DNA from 3 places in the Lysinibacillus sp. FSL P2-0066 genome. Region 2 is predicted to be linked to each of the others. Evidence: riboswitches for the same ligand, from Rfam matches in the RefSeq annotation. Region 2 holds a riboswitch; each other region holds the start of a gene.

Region 1 (3,174 bases), 1.6 Mb from region 2:
ATGTTTCCGAGTGTTTTTATTTGGGCTTATATTGGAATCGCCATACATAATGGTTTTGATGAGCTACTTGTCACTACAGCTGCTTTATTTTTATGTGGTGTTCTCTTTGTTGGCATTTTATTTATTAAAAAAAATCCTGCCTACCAAAAATAAATTGGTTAGCAGGATTTTTCATTGCATCCTATTCTTCGTCTAATGACGTTAAGATAATCGGTTTATCTTTTGTCACAATGACTGAATGTTCGATTTGAGCTACAAGTGATTTATCCGGTGTCACGAATGTCCAGCCATCACCAGCTTCTACGATATGCTCTGCATTTGCTGAGATAAATGGCTCAACCGCAAGTACCATACCTTCTTTCATAATGGTAGAATCCCATGCATCGTAATAATTTAAAATATGGTTGGGTTCATCATGTAAAGATTGACCTAAGCCATGACCTGTTAAATTCATAATAACAGTTAGGCCATTAGCATTTGCCTCGCGTTCAACTGCTTTACCAATTTGATTTAATTTAGATCCAGCCTTTACCTTTGTCATTGCTCGATCAAAGGCGCTTTTGGCAACACGACAAAGCTTTTCTTTGTCCTCATAGCCATCACCAACAACAAATGAAATTCCTGTGTCAGCAAAATAACCATTTAAAGAGCCAGAAACATCAATATTTACGATATCCCCTTCTTGAATAACACGCTTTCCTGGAATACCATGTGCTACTTCTTCATTAACACTAATACATGTATACCCTGGGAAATCATATTCTCCCTTTGGTCCAGAAATAGCGCCTGCCTCTGCAAACATGCGGCCAGCAATTTCATCAAGCTCAAGTGTTGTAACACCTGGTTTTGTAGCAGCTTTCATCGCTTCACGAATTTCAGCACAAATGCGTCCTATTTTTTTAAAAGCTTCAATCTCTTCTTGCGTTTTTACAATCATGTATAACGTCCCTTTCATCTAATATCTATTCTTTAATATAACATAACTTTTTATGCGTATAACGATAAACGCTTTAAATATTGTATGCTTTCCTACTTTGCAAAGTGCTAAAAGAGCTATTCACGACAAAAAAGTCCCTCCACTCATGTGAAGGGACTTGCATTAAGCTTTTCTTTGCATTAATTGTGGAGCGGCTGTGAATAAAAGAACACCAACGATTGCCGTTAATATAGTTGCTGGTAGCATATATGTACCATTGTAGATGATGGAATAGATCCATGCATTTTGGTCGCCCGCATATTCGGCAAAAAATACAGCACCAGCAATTGTATGTGCTGTGTATCGTAAGAAGCCTGCGAAAACGGTACCTATTATTATATAAAGTGCCATTTTTGTTTTATTCATATGTTTAGCAGCGTCTAACACTGGTCCACGTACAACCGCCGCTAAACCTACAACTGTAAAAGCAACTCCATAATCCAATAATCCTTGTAGCCAGTGCACTATATAGGAACCAAACATTGTTTGCATAACACCCACAAGTAGTCCCGTTGTTAACCCAGCTACTAAGCCCCAGCGAAATGCTATTAACATAATTGGTACCATAACAAGACTAACTGAACCGCCTTGTGCCCATACTTTAAAGGAAACTTGATCCAGTACGAGACCAATCGCTGCAAAAATCGCAATCTCCACTAGCATTAATAGTCTTTTTTTGTCCATACATATTCTCTCCTTTGTTCCGATGTAGGATACAAGAGCAGGAATAGAAAAGCGCTGATATGTCTCTTTCTGACACCTTTTTCCTTTAAGAATGAAAAAACGATGTCAGGACAGAGCCTCACATCGTACAAGTGTCGGTTTCTATCCACATCCCTACGCAAGCGTTAACTTACAGGTTCGAAGAGTCAAGGCATTACGTGCCCAGTCTCAGCTGACATCATCAGCTCCCCTTGTGGTCGTTACATCTGAATTTATTTGAACAATCTCATTGTACGCAATGGATAGGAGGATTACAACCTTCTATACAATATATTTTTTGAAACTTTGCTGTTTTTCATGCGTAAATATTTAAAAAGGAGGTACAACTATGGAGAATCAAAAAATTTTAGCTGCCTTTAGTTATCTTAGTATTTTCTTCGCCCCTTTTATCGTTCCATTAATTGTTTATTTTGTGACAAAAGACAGTGATGTAAAAAGACATTCGATTCGTGCACTTGTCTCTCATTTAATACCTTTTGTTTTTGGCATTCTATTCTTTATTGTCTTTGTTTTTTCTACATTTAGTTTAGATCCAACCTCCAGCAACAAGACCATGATGATTATTTGGTTTACTTCATTCGCCATCTATGCGCTCGTCTCACTAGGTATTGTGATTTGGAATATAATTCAGGCTGTTCGTGTTATCCGTTAATGTTTTATTTTTAAGTGAAACAGGTAGTAGTAATTGTAAAAGGAGCTGTTTTAGGATGAAAGTATCAAACGTTGTAAAAACTGCCGTCAAGTTAGCACCTATTGTTATTCCTATCGTAAAAAAAGTAATGGCTGCAAAAAAGGGAACAACGCCTACAACCCCAGCTAGAAAAAAATAAAACGAAGGCGTATTCCTTTTTTCTGGAAATACACCTTCATTTTATTTCACTTCAAAATGGGTTTGACTATGGCCATTCAATGTTTTTTCCACATGTAAAACCGCTGGCATCGCAGATTTCAATTCAGGTACATGCGAAATTACACCAATCATGCGACCAGAATCCTGTAAATCAATTAATGTATCAATTGCTTTATTTAGTGATTCCTCATCAAGTGAGCCAAAGCCCTCATCAATAAACATCGTTTCAATATGAATGTTACCTTGGAAGCTTTGAATCACATCTGCCATCCCCAATGCAAGGCTTAACGAAGCATTAAATTTCTCGCCACCTGATAATGTTTTGACATCTCGTAATTGATCCGTATAGGCATCATAAACATCAAGACCAAGTCCACTTTGCTTCGCATGCTTTTCTAACCTATCTGAGCGCCTAAGCTCAAATTGACCGTTTGATAAATGATATAGCCGTATATTGGCAGCAACTGTAATTTGATCTAAGTAATTAATTTGGATATAACGCTCAAAGGATAGCTTTTTCGAGTTTTGTCCATTTAATAATCCATAGAGCTCCTTTACTCGCCCTGCTTCTTGTTCAAGTAAATGAAGCTCTTTCGCTATTTCTTTCACCTTTTCACTAAAGCCT
Region 2 (3,174 bases):
CTTTTAGTATTACATAACCTTCACTCATTACTTCTGAACATAGTTAAACTTTATGCCATTACAGACAAACTCACAAATTTCACAAGCGAAGTCCATCCATTCTTATTACAAAAGTGGATTATTTTACAATTCTTGGTGCCCTGACGAAACCTTTTGTGGAAAACCATTCTAAATATAGAACCAACTCTATAATCTTAACTATTAGCCAAGCAATAATTCTTTATGATAGACTGTACTATATTTGATTACAAAAAGGGGGTTCATTCGATGACCCAGCAGAAGTCCAATAAGGCGGCTTTGTATATTTTAATGTTTAATATGTTTATCGCAATGGGGAGTATCGGCATAATTATTCCTGTCATGCCAGAGTATTTAAAAATATTTGGTGCAGCAGGACAAGTTCTAGGTATGCTAATTGCAACGTTCGCCTTAGCTCAATTCGTATTTTCTCCTATTGCTGGGAATCTTTCAGATCAGTACGGTCGAAAAAATTTAATTATTTTCGGTCTTATCGTAACAGGTCTTGCTCAAATCGGTTTCGGCCTTGCTACAGATGTATGGATGCTCTTTTTAGCACGCTTTTTAGGTGGTCTAGGTTCCGCATTTGTTGCACCTCCTATTATGGCTTTTGTTGCTGACGTCACAACCTATGAAGAACGTGGGAAAGGTATGGGGATGTTGGGTGCCGCTATGTCTCTTGGCTTTATGATTGGGCCAGGAATCGGTGGTTTCTTAGCAAAGGTAAGCTTACATTTTCCATTTTTCACCGCTGGAGCTGCAGCCATCCTAGCTTCTATTTTATCTTATTTCTTATTACCATCTACCAAACCAAACACTGCTCAGCAGAAACAAAAGCAAGACAATCTGGCGAAGCAAATGGCTCGTTCCATACATATGCCTTATTTTGTAATGCTTATTATTATGCTGGTGTTCTCATTCGGAATTGCAAATTTCCAAACGACATTATCATTATTTGTGACAGAAAAGTTTAATTACACACCTGTGGATATAGCAATTATATTAGTTGTTGGTGGTGCTTTTGGAGTAGTAGTACAAATGTTTATCATTACACCACTGTTCAATCGCTTCGGTGAAATGAAAGTAGTACTTGTCAATTTATTTATTGCAGCTGTTGCTATTTTCTTAATATTATTTGTTTCTGGCTTTGCCCTTATATTAGTTGTAGCAACGATTTTCTCTACAGCAACGACATTAATTCGTCCAGCTGTTAATACACTTATCTCAAAGCTTGCAGAGAAAGAGCAAGGATTTGCTGCGGGCTTGAATAATGCCTATATGAGCCTTGGGAATATGATTGGACCTGCTTTAGCTGGTCTATTATTTGACTGGAATATGAATAGCCCCTATATTTTCGGATCTATCATATTATTAGCCTGCTTCTTCCTTGCGCTCATCTGGACATTGAAAAAAGCACCTCATTTAATGCATCCCGATACAAAATAGTCTGAAAAATCATTGACTATTTTTAGCAGTATGTTACATTATTGTTGATTCACAAAATTGAATGATTTTAACCACTAGGGGAGTCTTTAAAAGGCTGAGACGTATATGGTAATATACGGACCCTTTGAACCTGATCTAGTTCATACTAGCGGAGGGAAGTGGCGCTACTTGCTATTGTCACTATATACAGGCAAGGCCGCTTCCTATTGTGTTTCAAGGAGGCGGCCTTTTTATTTTTCCTCACGAACTTTATCAAAAGGAGTGAACCTTATGTCAATTCGTAAATTAACAGTTATGGCTTTATTAGTAGCCATTGCTGTTGCAGGGTCTACTTTCATATCCATCCCAACAGGAATCGCACGTGCATACCCCGTTCAGCATGCTATTAATGTGATAGGAGCCATTATACTTGGACCCGTACCAACAGTTATTGTTGCCTTTGTCACGGCTATCATTCGAATCCTTACCGGGACAGGCTCTCTATTAGCTATCCCTGGAAGTGTCATTGGCGCGTTCTGTGCTGCCCTTGCCTATAAATATAGCAGTAAAATGTGGTTAGCATGTATCGGAGAAGTTGTAGGCACTGGCATTCTTGCTTCACTTATTGCCGTCCCTTATGCAAAATTATTCATGGGCACATCTGTAGCAGCTCTCTTCTTCCTACCAGCCTTTTTAACATCAAGTATAATCGGCGCCATTTTAGGTGTTATGGTTGCTAGCAGCTTGTGTAAAACGGAGCTAGTAAAGAGGTTTAATTCTTCTCTTTATTGAGAGGGGAGAATAGGAGCATTCTTTGAAATAGGGGTAGTCCAAATTAAAGCGTCTCTCTTCATTTTATGAGAAGGCTGTGCCCAAACTTGGACGTCTTTCTTCCTTTATGAGCGGCAATGGCTCTTCTTAGAGCGCCTTTCTTCTCCTTATGAGCAAAGAGCCCACTTTTTAGATCACCTTGCCGCTCTCTACAAAGGGAGCAACTCTCTATTCAAACAATACAAAAAAAGCAGTGCAAACCTATTAAAGTTTGCACTGCCTCCTCCATTTTAAGATCTCTTTTTCATGCCTTTTAATAACTGTGCTACATTTGTATTCTCTGCCTGTACAGGTTTTTCCTCAACCAGCGGCTCTTTCTTCTTCGCGTTCGTTAGGAAATTCCAACCAAAACGTCTTATGGTAATATCAATAAAGAATAGGAGCATACTCGCTAAGAGCAGCCATGTGGCAATATTTTGCCGATCTGCTCCTTTTGTCGTAAAGTCACGGAAGACATCTTGTGGTTCCTTTAAAACAGTGCCTCCTGTTTGTTGAGTCAACTCTTCTATCAGTTGATTATTTACAGGGAGTAGTTCGTATTCGGCACTATAAGGAACACTTAGACCTGCCTGGTAAATGGCCTGCTTTTCATCTGCTACACGGAAGAAAATTAATCCAGGTTCAGCTTGTACTACAGCTCGAACTTGAGATGCGGAAATGGTTTCAAGTTGTGTTTCTAGCTCCTCCCCTGCTTCATTTACCGCTACAATATCTAAAAATGCGGCTTCATTTGTAGGGTCTGTAATCATAAAGGAACCATCTGCTTCCAATCTTACATCATAGGCTACATCATTGTAGCTTGGTAGCATTTGAGAAATAAGTGTTTGCCAAAATGCTCCCCAATTCTGCCATCTTGCCCAATCTCCTGTCCATTTACCCGTTGAATCAGATGTAAAGGCA
Region 3 (3,174 bases), 610 kb from region 2:
GGCCCACACATAGAACAAAAGTGTGCTGTTTTTGCTCCCTCCGCTGGGAGTGTCTCATCATGATATTCCACTGCACGCTCGGGATCTAGTGACAAATTGAATTGATCACGCCAACGGAACTCAAAGCGCGCTTTAGACAGTGCATCGTCTCGTTGTTGTGCACCTGGATGGCCTTTTGCTAAATCAGCAGCATGTGCAGCAATTTTATAAGTGATAACGCCCACACGAACGTCCTCACGATTCGGTAAACCAAGATGCTCTTTCGGTGTCACATAACAAAGCATCGCTGTACCAAACCATCCGATCATCGCTGCTCCAATGGCTGAGGTAATGTGGTCATAACCTGGAGCAATATCTGTTGTGAGTGGTCCCAATGTATAGAAGGGCGCTTCCTTACAAACCTCTAATTGTTTGTCCATATTTTCTTTAATCAGATGCATTGGTACATGACCCGGCCCTTCAACCATCACCTGAACATCATGCTTCCAAGCAATTTGCGTTAGCTCACCTAATGTTTCAAGCTCTGCAAATTGTGCCTCATCATTGGCATCTGCAATTGAGCCTGGGCGTAAACCATCACCTAAGGAAAAAGCAACATCATAGGCTTTCATAATTTCACAGATTTCCTCAAAGTGTGTATACAGGAAATTCTCTTGATGATGATATAAACACCACTGTGCCATGATAGAGCCCCCACGAGATACAATGCCTGTTACACGATTTGCTGTAAGTGGTACATAGCGTAAAAGGACGCCTGCATGAATGGTGAAGTAATCCACACCCTGCTCAGCTTGTTCAATGAGGGTATCACGATAAACCTCCCACGTTAAATCCTCTGCTACACCATTTACCTTTTCTAAAGCCTGATAAATTGGCACTGTTCCCACTGGCACTGCAGCATTTCGAATAATCCATTCTCTTGTTGTATGAATATGTTTACCAGTCGATAAATCCATAATATTATCTGCACCCCATCGTGTTGCCCAGGTCATTTTCTCAACTTCTTCCGCAATGGAAGAAGTTACAGCAGAATTCCCAATATTAGCATTGATCTTCACATGGAAATTACGTCCAATAATCATCGGCTCTGCCTCAGGGTGATTAATATTAGAAGGCATTATAGCACGCCCCGCTGCAATTTCTGAACGGACAAATTCAGGTTCCACATTTTCGCGAATCGCTACAAACTCCATTTCAGGCGTTATAATCCCATTTCGTGCATAATGAAGCTGTGTCACATTTTTACCCTTTTTAGCACGTAAAGGCTTTCTTGCTAATCCAGGAAAGATATTTTCATGATTACGTGGGTCATCTGCACGACGAAAGCCATTATCCTCTGGTTTAACGGCGCGTCCCTCATATACTTCTACATCCCCTCGCTCTTGAATCCATGTATTTCGTAAGGCAGGTAAACCTTTCGTAATATCTACTTGGTAGGCTGGATCTGTATAGGGTCCACTCGTATCATATACTCGAATAGGAGGATTTTCTTCATTTCCAAAACTGCCTGTTGTCGGACTTAATGCAATTTCTCGCATAGGTACTAGAATATCTGGGCGTGATCCTTCCACATATACTTTTTTGCTTCCCTCAAAGCTGGACATAATGGTCATATTCTTTTCACTAATTGCTGACATGAGCTACTTCTCTCCCTTAAATTTATTTTGATATAAGGACCGATTCTAGCTCACCCCAACAATCTAAAAAATAAAGGCCGAATCCAAAATAATTATTTGGATCCGGCCACGAATGTAAAGGTCTATTGATTGCATACTCTGCAATAGCTTCTTAACTTTCCCACGCTGGTATGAGCCAGATCAGGTCCAAAGGGTCAAGAAACTTCGTAGCGTTTCCCTCTCAGCCTGACTCATCAGACTCCCCTAGTTAATACTATTTAGTTTGATGCTAGTGTAGCAGATAATACTAAGAGATGGAAGTTATTTTTTATCTTACTAGGTAAATAATACTTCTGCAAAATAGATCACAATGGTTACAGTTATACAGCTTACAATGGTTGAAAATAAAACAGCTTGCGCGGCTGTTGCTGAATCTACATCATATTCCAATGCTAGACTAGAACTATTGCGGGATGTTGGAAAGGCACTAGCTATAAAGAGTGATTGTGCGACGACTCCATCTAATCCCAATATATAAATAATGGCCAATGCCACAGATGGTCCAATAATTAGTCGCGTAAAACAGCTGATAAAGACGGTTTTATTAAACATTGATTTCATCTCTAGTTGTGATAATTGCGCACCTAAAGTAATTAGAGCCACAGCAATAAATCCATCTGCCACATGTTCTACTGGTATTTTGATAAACTGTGGAATACCGATATCAAAATAATTCATAGCGACACCTATAATCAGCGCATGAATAATAGGCATTTTAAAGAAATCCTTGATGATTGTCATACCTGACTTTGTAGAAGAAATTAAATTGTATAAACCATATGTATACGTAGTCATATTTTGAAAGATTACGAGCATGACCTGAATGGCTACTCCAATAGGTTGCGTGGCAAATATCATTTGAGCCACTGGAATACCGTAATTACCCGAGTTAATGAGCACAACACTATTTTTAAAGACAGCTGCCTCTGTTCTAGCTAAACCTAACCCTTTTGCCATAAAGTGACTGAGTATCATTTGACTACCGATAAAGAGTACAATAAATAATCCGACCTCTCCCAGTACAGATAATTCCACATGTGTTTCATATAAATTTACAAAAACAGCTGCTGGCATAAAGCAATATGTAATAAGCTGAGATAATGCTTTTAAATTAAAGCGAAATTTCTTTTGTAGTATAGCGCCTATTACAAGTAACACTAAAATAGGTACAACAATTTGAAAGAAAATCATTCCGAGATACATCATATCAATGTCCCCCTTCCAGTGTTAATAGTAGTGTCGAATTCCTTCTAGGTCAATTTCTCTGACTTTCACAATAAAAGAAGACTGCCTCTATAACGAAGGCAGCCTTTCCCTTTAAGCAAGCTTAAATCGATTTACAACCTCTTGTAGCTCGTTTGAAATATCGTTCATATTTTGAATAGACTCTGCTACTTTTTGTAATTCTGCTTGTTGATCCATTGCGGAAGCACTTACTTGTTCCGCAGAGGCTGCTGTTTGCTCTGAAATAGCCGAAATGCTTTGGATAGCCATGATT

What was found. Region 2 has a riboswitch for thiamine pyrophosphate ahead of thiW (energy coupling factor transporter S component ThiW). Riboswitches for the same ligand answer to the same signal wherever they lie in the genome.
Region 1: it holds a riboswitch for thiamine pyrophosphate, as region 2 does, so the genes downstream of both, thiT (energy-coupled thiamine transporter ThiT) here and thiW (energy coupling factor transporter S component ThiW) in region 2, are expected to answer to the same signal.
Region 3: it holds a riboswitch for thiamine pyrophosphate, as region 2 does, so the genes downstream of both, thiC (phosphomethylpyrimidine synthase ThiC) here and thiW (energy coupling factor transporter S component ThiW) in region 2, are expected to answer to the same signal.

What each region holds. Positions count from the first base shown of each region.
Region 1 covers NZ_CP150202.1:3,848,207-3,851,380, forward strand. The annotation lists gene MKZ14_RS19195 (hypothetical protein) at 1-153, shown strand, start outside; gene map (type I methionyl aminopeptidase) at 182-937, opposite strand; gene thiT (energy-coupled thiamine transporter ThiT) at 1,100-1,660, opposite strand; TPP riboswitch at 1,794-1,901, opposite strand; gene MKZ14_RS19210 (DUF4870 domain-containing protein) at 2,028-2,351, shown strand; gene MKZ14_RS19215 (hypothetical protein) at 2,407-2,529, shown strand; gene MKZ14_RS19220 (SMC family ATPase) at 2,571-3,174, opposite strand, start outside.
Region 2 covers NZ_CP150202.1:837,224-840,397, reverse strand. The annotation lists gene MKZ14_RS03945 (MFS transporter) at 268-1,464, shown strand; TPP riboswitch at 1,531-1,638, shown strand; gene thiW (energy coupling factor transporter S component ThiW) at 1,735-2,235, shown strand; gene MKZ14_RS03935 (VWA domain-containing protein) at 2,505-3,174, opposite strand, start outside.
Region 3 covers NZ_CP150202.1:228,452-231,625, reverse strand. The annotation lists gene thiC (phosphomethylpyrimidine synthase ThiC) at 1-1,637, opposite strand, end outside; TPP riboswitch at 1,778-1,892, opposite strand; gene MKZ14_RS01130 (AEC family transporter) at 1,953-2,882, opposite strand; gene MKZ14_RS01125 (methyl-accepting chemotaxis protein) at 2,994-3,174, opposite strand, start outside.